Regions from separate parts of the Chelativorans sp. AA-79 genome, predicted to be linked through region 3. Evidence: predicted binding sites of a transcription regulator. Region 3 holds the regulator's gene; each other region holds the start of a gene.
What was found. Region 3 encodes LexA, which represses DNA repair genes until DNA is damaged. Its sites were predicted from a motif close to TGTTCNNNNTGTGTTCNG; they were not measured.
Positions count from the first base shown of each region.

Region 1: PVE73_RS02605 (helicase-related protein) is a predicted target of LexA. The motif match lies at 1,210-1,227, and genes of this name have one in related genera.
Region 2: PVE73_RS25660 (YifB family Mg chelatase-like AAA ATPase) is a predicted target of LexA. The motif match lies at 1,037-1,054, and genes of this name have one in related genera.

Region 1 is NZ_CP120361.1:525,118-527,384, reverse strand. It holds gene PVE73_RS02605 (helicase-related protein) at 1-1,060, opposite strand, end outside; gene phbB (acetoacetyl-CoA reductase) at 1,690-2,267, opposite strand, start outside.
Region 2 is NZ_CP120361.1:5,263,055-5,265,321, forward strand. It holds gene PVE73_RS25660 (YifB family Mg chelatase-like AAA ATPase) at 1-967, opposite strand, end outside; gene PVE73_RS25665 (GNAT family N-acetyltransferase) at 1,085-2,179, opposite strand.
Region 3 is NZ_CP120361.1:2,766,103-2,768,369, reverse strand. It holds gene glp (gephyrin-like molybdotransferase Glp) at 1-778, shown strand, start outside; gene lexA (transcriptional repressor LexA) at 875-1,585, shown strand; gene PVE73_RS13440 (ComEC/Rec2 family competence protein) at 1,699-2,267, opposite strand, start outside.

The DNA.
Region 1 (2,267 bases), 2.2 Mb from region 3:
CGTCGTCGTCCCTGGAAAGATGCTCGAGCACGCGCAGGTCCGCCGCCGGCAGCGCCCGCGTAAGGCCCTCCACGGGCGGTGTCGCCTCGAGCGATGCCTTGAGCGCGTCGATGCTCGACAAGTCGATTTCGGCCGAGCGCCACTGGAGCATCTTCACCGGCTCGAACTGATGCGTCTCGACGCGCTCCACCAGGGCATCCGCGAACGGATCCACCTGCCCGGTGACGCCGAACGTGCCGTCGCGCACATGGCGGCCGGCACGACCGGCGATCTGTCCAAGCTCCGCGGCGGTCAGCTCGCGATTCTGAAAGCCGTCGAACTTACGGTTCTGGGCGAAGGCGACATGGTCGACATCGAGATTGAGACCCATGCCGATCGCGTCCGTGGCGACGAGGTAGTCGACGTCTCCGGACTGATAGAGCTCGACCTGCGCGTTGCGGGTGCGCGGACTGAGCGCGCCAAGCACGATGGCGGCGCCACCCCGCTGGCGCCGAATGAGCTCGCCGATGGCATAGACCTCGTCGGCCAAGAAGGCGACGACGGCCGAACGGCGCGGCAACCGGGTGATCTTCTTGGAGCCGGCATAGGTGAGCACCGACATGCGCGGACGCGTGACCACGGAGATGCCCTTGAGCAGCCGTTCCAGTATGCCGCGCATTGTGGCGGCCCCGAGGAGCAGCGTCTCCTGCCGTCCGCGCAGATTAAGAAGCCTGTCGGTGAAAATATGACCACGCTCCAGATCGGCGGCGAGCTGCACCTCGTCGATGGCGACGAAGGCAGCATCGGTCGCACGCGGCATCGCTTCCACGGTGCAGACCGAATAGCGCGCGCCGGGCGGGATGATCTTCTCCTCGCCGGTGATCAGAGCCACGTTCCGCTCACCCACGCGGGCGGCCACGCGGGAGTAGACCTCACGTGCGAGCAGGCGCAGCGGCAGCCCGATGATGCCCGATTCGTGGGCGACCATGCGCTCGATGGCGAGATGGGTCTTTCCGGTGTTCGTCGGTCCCAGGACGGCCGTGATGCCACGCCCGTCGAAGGTGGTGCGTTCGCTTTTCATCGGTTGAAGATTCATTCGCGGCACCCGCTTTAGGGTCTGTTGAGTGTCAGCACAGGAGCTGCGCCGCAGCGACGGCCCGTCGCCACCGCCGCAGACATATAGGATCGAAGTGCCGGAGCAAAAGGCAAAATGATGCCTCCGTTAAGCTTTGGAACGACTCTGGAACGAATCAGCGACGAATCACTGACTCCGGGTGATTCACTTTTTGTTCGACACAACATCTGGGGAAATCAGCTACTCTAAGCGCTAAATGGTGAATCCGCTTTCATCGCAATTCGCCGGATTCGCGTTCGGGCGTTAAGATTTCGTCCGTCCCCGGCAACGAGTGGCCTGCGGGCTCGGGACAAGTTTAGGGAATTGTTCGCTTTTCTAAATGGCACGTTAAACCGTTCCGCGCAAAAGGCGCGGATGCGTTAACGAACCGGCCAAAGCCGGAACGAACCGGCGACGAATCACCGACTTGAAGTCGTTCCGGGATTGTTCCGCACAAGATATTGTGGCCTCCACAGCCTGATAACCGACAATCCACAGTTTATCCACAGCGCTGAACGGGTCCTGCCGGTCGCGGAGTTAACGATGGCGTGCCGATTTGGGTCAGCAGCACCGGCGTGAAGAAGGAGACCGCCGCCTCAGGTGATATACTGCCCGCCATTCGCCGTGAGCGTGGAACCGGTGATGAAGCCCGCTTCGTCGGAGGCGAGGAAGAGGACGCAGCGCGCGATCTCCGCCGCCTCGCCGAGCCGCCCGACCGGAATTTGCGCGATGATCTTCTCGCGCACCGCCTCCGGCACAGCCATCACCATGTCCGTCGCGACGTAGCCGGGGCAGATGGTATTGACCGTGATGTTGGAGCGCGCGCCTTCCTGGGCCAGCGCCTTGACGAAGCCGATCTCGCCCGCCTTGGAGGCGGAATAATTCACCTGGCCGGCCTGCCCCTTCTGTCCGTTGATGGAGGAGATCACGACGATACGGCCGAACCGGCGCTCGCGCATGCCCGGCCAGAGCGGATGCGTCATGTTGAAGACGCCGGAGAGGTTCGTGTCGACCACCTCGCGCCACTGCGCGGGCGTCATCTTGTGGAACATCGCATCCCGCGTGATGCCGGCATTGTTGACCAGTACGTCGACCGGCCCGAGTGCCGCCTCCACCTCGGAAATACCCGCCATGCACGCCTCATAGCCGGCGACGGACCAGCGATAGGCGGGGA
Region 2 (2,267 bases), 2.5 Mb from region 3:
ATTCGCCGGTCTCCAGCGGCTGGCGCAGCGAATCGAGCACCTGCGGCGTGAATTCGGGCAATTCGTCCAGGAAGAGCACGCCGTGATGGGCGAGCGAGACCTCGCCCGGACGCGCGCGCATGCCGCCGCCGACCAGTGCGGCCATGGAAGCGGAGTGGTGTGGCGCACGGAAGGGCCGCCGGTCCGAAAGTCGGCCGTCGGCGAGCTCCCCGGCGATCGAGGCGACCATGGAGACCTCCAGGAGCTCGCGCGGGGAGAGCGGCGGCAGGATGGAGGGCAGCCGCTGCGCCAGCATCGACTTGCCCGCGCCGGGCGGGCCGACCATCAGGAGATTGTGCCCGCCCGCGGCCGCCACCTCCAGCGCCCGCTTGGCGCTTTCCTGCCCCTTGATCTCGGCAAGGTCCGGTAAGGCACCCGGCGGCGGACCCATTGCCGGCTCCGGCCGGTCCATCACCTGCGTACCGCGGAAATGGTTGGCGAGCGCGACCAGGCTGCGCGGCGCCAGGATGTCGAGCTCGCTGCTCGCCCAGGCGGCTTCCGGCCCGCAATCATGCGGGCAGATCAGGCCCTTGCCCATGGAATTGGCTCCGATCGCGGCGGGCAGCACGCCCGCCACCCGCGCCACCGTGCCGTCAAGCGCAAGCTCGCCCAGCACGACATAGCCCGCCAGCGCATCCGCCGGGATCGCGCCGAGCGCGGCCATCAGGCCGAGCGCGATGGGCAGATCGTAGTGGCTGCCCTCCTTCGGAAGATCCGCCGGCGCGAGGTTGACCGTCACCTTCTTGGGCGGCATGGACAGGCCGGAAGCGTGCAGCGCGGCCTGCACGCGCTCGCGGCTTTCCGTCACCGCCTTGTCTCCCAGCCCGACAATCTGGATGCCCACCTTGCCGGGCGCAACCATCACCTGCACGTCGACGGGAACAGCCTCTATCCCCTCGAACGCGATCGTACGCACACGCGAAACCATTCGACCTGCCCCCTTCGGCCCCCCACCGGCCGATAATGCGGCATGAAAGCACAAGCTCTGGACCAGATCAAGAACATCAAGCGAACAAAAACATACCCTTCTACCGGCGACCGGCGGTCAGGCTTTGGCGAGGCGGCCGTAGCCTGCGCCGTAGCGCATCCTGCGCCGCGCGTGGCGGGCAGCGAACACCGCGTCCGCGGCCAGCCGCCCGATCGGGCTCGCCCAGCGGTCATATTCGCCGTCCATCACGACGATCCGGCCGCTCTTTCCCGCCATGCCCTTCTTGAAGTGGCGCAGCCCCGGCTCGTGTGCGGCGCCGCCGAGATCGTACCACCTGACGCCCCGCTCCCTCAGCCAGCCGATCACCCACCACTGCAGCGCGTAGCCGGCATTGAGCGGCAGGGCGGCGGCGGACGTGGCCCCGAACATGTAATAGGCCGTATCGCCGAACAGGCCGATCGTCGCGCCCGCAAGAAGCTCCCCCTCGTGAAAGGCGAGCGCCAGCCTCGGCCGCAGCCCCGGCGGAAGTCCCTCCATCAGCGCGCGCGTCATATGGACGGGGGTCGCGCTGTCGAAGCCCTTTCGCGAGACCATCTCCTCGTAGAGGCTCGCAAAGGCCTCGGCCTCCTGCGGCGTCTCGGAAAGGCGGACTTCCAGCGCGTTGCCGAGCGCCCGGCGCAGATTGTAGCGCCAGTTCTGGCTGAAGCTCTTCATTTGCGCTTCTTCCAAAAGCGAGAGATCGACGAAGTAGCGCTCGGCATCCGGCATCCCGCGCCGGCGCACGAAGCCCATCTCGCGCAGGAGGGCATATTCCTGCTCCTGGTGGACCGGGCTCGGTCGGGGCAGGATCGTCAGGCAGTGGCCGCGCGTAACGGCATATTCCTGCACCAGCGCCTCCACCACCGCGCGGTAGATCCGCGGGTCGGCTTCGCTTCCTGCGGCACGCCAGAAAGGCCCGAAGCGCACGAAGGCCAGTCCGCGGCCGAGGAGGGGGAGCTTGAAGACCGTCGCCCGCGCGCCGGCGACCGGCCTGCCGCCCGCGCGCAGGAGAAGATGGCTGTCGCGCCCCTTCCAATGCCTGGAGGCATAGCATGCGGTCTGTTCGTGGTGGGCGTCGGCGAAACCGCCGATGATCTCGTCCCACTCGGCGTCCGGCACGCTATCCACTTCGGTGGAATAGGCCCGTGACGCGCCATCTATGCTGATCGACATGGCTGGTCCGGTTTGCCCCTGTTGTGCGCAGTGCAGCCCGTGCGGCACATGTCACCGCCCCGCCCAGCCCCGCAGCGGAATCCGCACC
Region 3 (2,267 bases):
CGAAACGATTCTCGCGCAAGGCCGGCTTCTCGATCCTGCAGCCCTGTCGCTGGCCGCCGCCGCCGGACATGCGCGGGTGCCGGTGGTGCGCAGGCCGCTTGTCGCCGTCATCGCCACGGGGGACGAACTCGTGCCGCCGGAGGTGGTGCCGGGTCCCGACCAGATCGTCGCTTCCAACAATTTCGGCATCGGCGCACTCGCAGGGCTCGATGGCGCACGCGTGCTGGACCTCGGCATCGTGCCGGACAGGCAGGACGCTATCGCTGCGGCGATCCAGAAGGCTCTTTCGGCACGTGCAGATATCATCGTGACGCTGGGCGGCGCGTCCGTCGGCGAGCACGACCTGGTGCGGCCGGTGCTCACGGCGGAAGGCATGGAGCTTGCGTTCTGGAAAATCGCCATGCGCCCTGGCAAGCCGCTGATGTTCGGCCGCTTTGCAGAAGCGCGCGTACTGGGACTGCCCGGCAATCCGGTCTCCAGCCTCGTCTGCGCCCATCTTTTCCTGCGCCCGATGGTGGCCAGGCTTTCAGGCCGCCCATTCCGGCCCGACTTGCGGACGGCCACCCTCACCAAGGCGATGAAGGCGAACGACGAGAGGCAGGACTATGTGCGCGCGGGGGTCGAGGAAAGCGCGGACGGGTTGACCGCGGCACCCTTCGACACGCAGGACTCCTCCATGCTGAGCACGCTCGCCGCGGCCAATGCGCTGGTCGTCCGCGAACCGAATGCACCCGCAGCCGAAGCCGGGGAGTCCTGCACGGTGCTGATGCTCCGGTAAGGGCTTTTATACCAAGCCACTTTACTGTTGCGGAACACAACTCGAACATATAGTGTATGTTCTGGTTTTGTTTATGACTGATTCCGGGTGGTAAAGATGCTCACGCGCAAACAGCACGAGTTGCTGCTTTTCATTCATGCCCGTCTCAAGGAGACCGGCATACCGCCCTCTTTCGATGAAATGAAGGAGGCGCTCGACCTGGCCTCCAAATCCGGCATCCACCGGCTGATCACAGCATTGGAGGAACGCGGGTTCATCCGCCGCCTGCCCAACCGGGCACGCGCTCTGGAGGTGCTCAGGCTTCCCGATTCGATCGCTCCCGGGCTCGCGGCGCCGCGCAAATTCTCACCCAGTGTCATCGAAGGCGGCCAGGGGCGCGGCGCGCCTGCTCCGAAGCCAGCCGCAAACAATGACGACGAGACGGGTGTGGTCTCGATTCCGGTGATGGGACGCATCGCCGCGGGTGTGCCGATCGATGCCATCCAGCACCGGACGCACTCGATCGGCGTCCCGCCCGATATGATCACGGGCGGCGAGCACTACGCCCTGGAAGTCAAGGGCGATTCAATGGTCGAAGCCGGAATTTTCGACGGCGATACGGTCGTTATCCGCCAGACACAGACGGCCAATCCCGGCGATATCGTCGTGGCGCTCGTGGACGACGAAGAAGCGACGCTGAAGCGCTTCCGCCGCAAGGGTGCATCGATCGCGCTCGAGGCGGCCAACCCCGCCTATGAGACACGGATCTTTGGCCCTGACCGCGTGAAGGTGCAGGGGCGGCTCGTCGGCCTCATCCGCCGCTATTGAGCGGCTGCTGTCTGAAAGAAGGGCCCCTGCCGGCGAATGGAGCCGCGGGGCTCAATCTCGTCGGCATGGAGCGTTGCTATAGCAGCGACCGGAAAAGGATTCACCCGCCCTCTTTATTCCCGACCTGTGACTGACAGGAGCCGGGTCTGTGACGCACGAGGAGGCGGTGCCTCCAGCCGGGGCTCCTTTTTCCGCCTTGTATAAGGCGGCAGGCCGCGCGCGGCCCTGGACCAGGTCCTGTGCGCGTGCCAGGGTCGGTATGGCTCTTCGATCGCGAAGGTGATGTCGGCGCGAAGAGCGGCTTCGCCGCGTCGAATGTCGACGACAGCGCTGCCCCTTCGCGCGAGTTCGCGCTTGGTGATGACAACCGCCCGGTTTGCACCGCAGGGGTTTCCCGCCGTCGCGTCATCGATCACGATCAGCGTTGCCGTCGCGCAGGCGATTCGGGCCACTTCCGGGCTTTCCGCATGAGCGATCACCGCTCCGCTTTGGTGCTGTGCGACACAAAGTCCGTCACCGCAGGAAAAGGCGTTCCCCGGCAGCCCGCCGACAGGAGCGCCGGCCGTTACCGGTTTGAGCACCCTTTCCGCGTTGAGAGAACGCGTCCAGTCTTCCATGGTGAAACCGTTGGGCCGGTTCCGGTTGACAGCGATGACGCCCCCTTCTCCGCCAACACCCACCA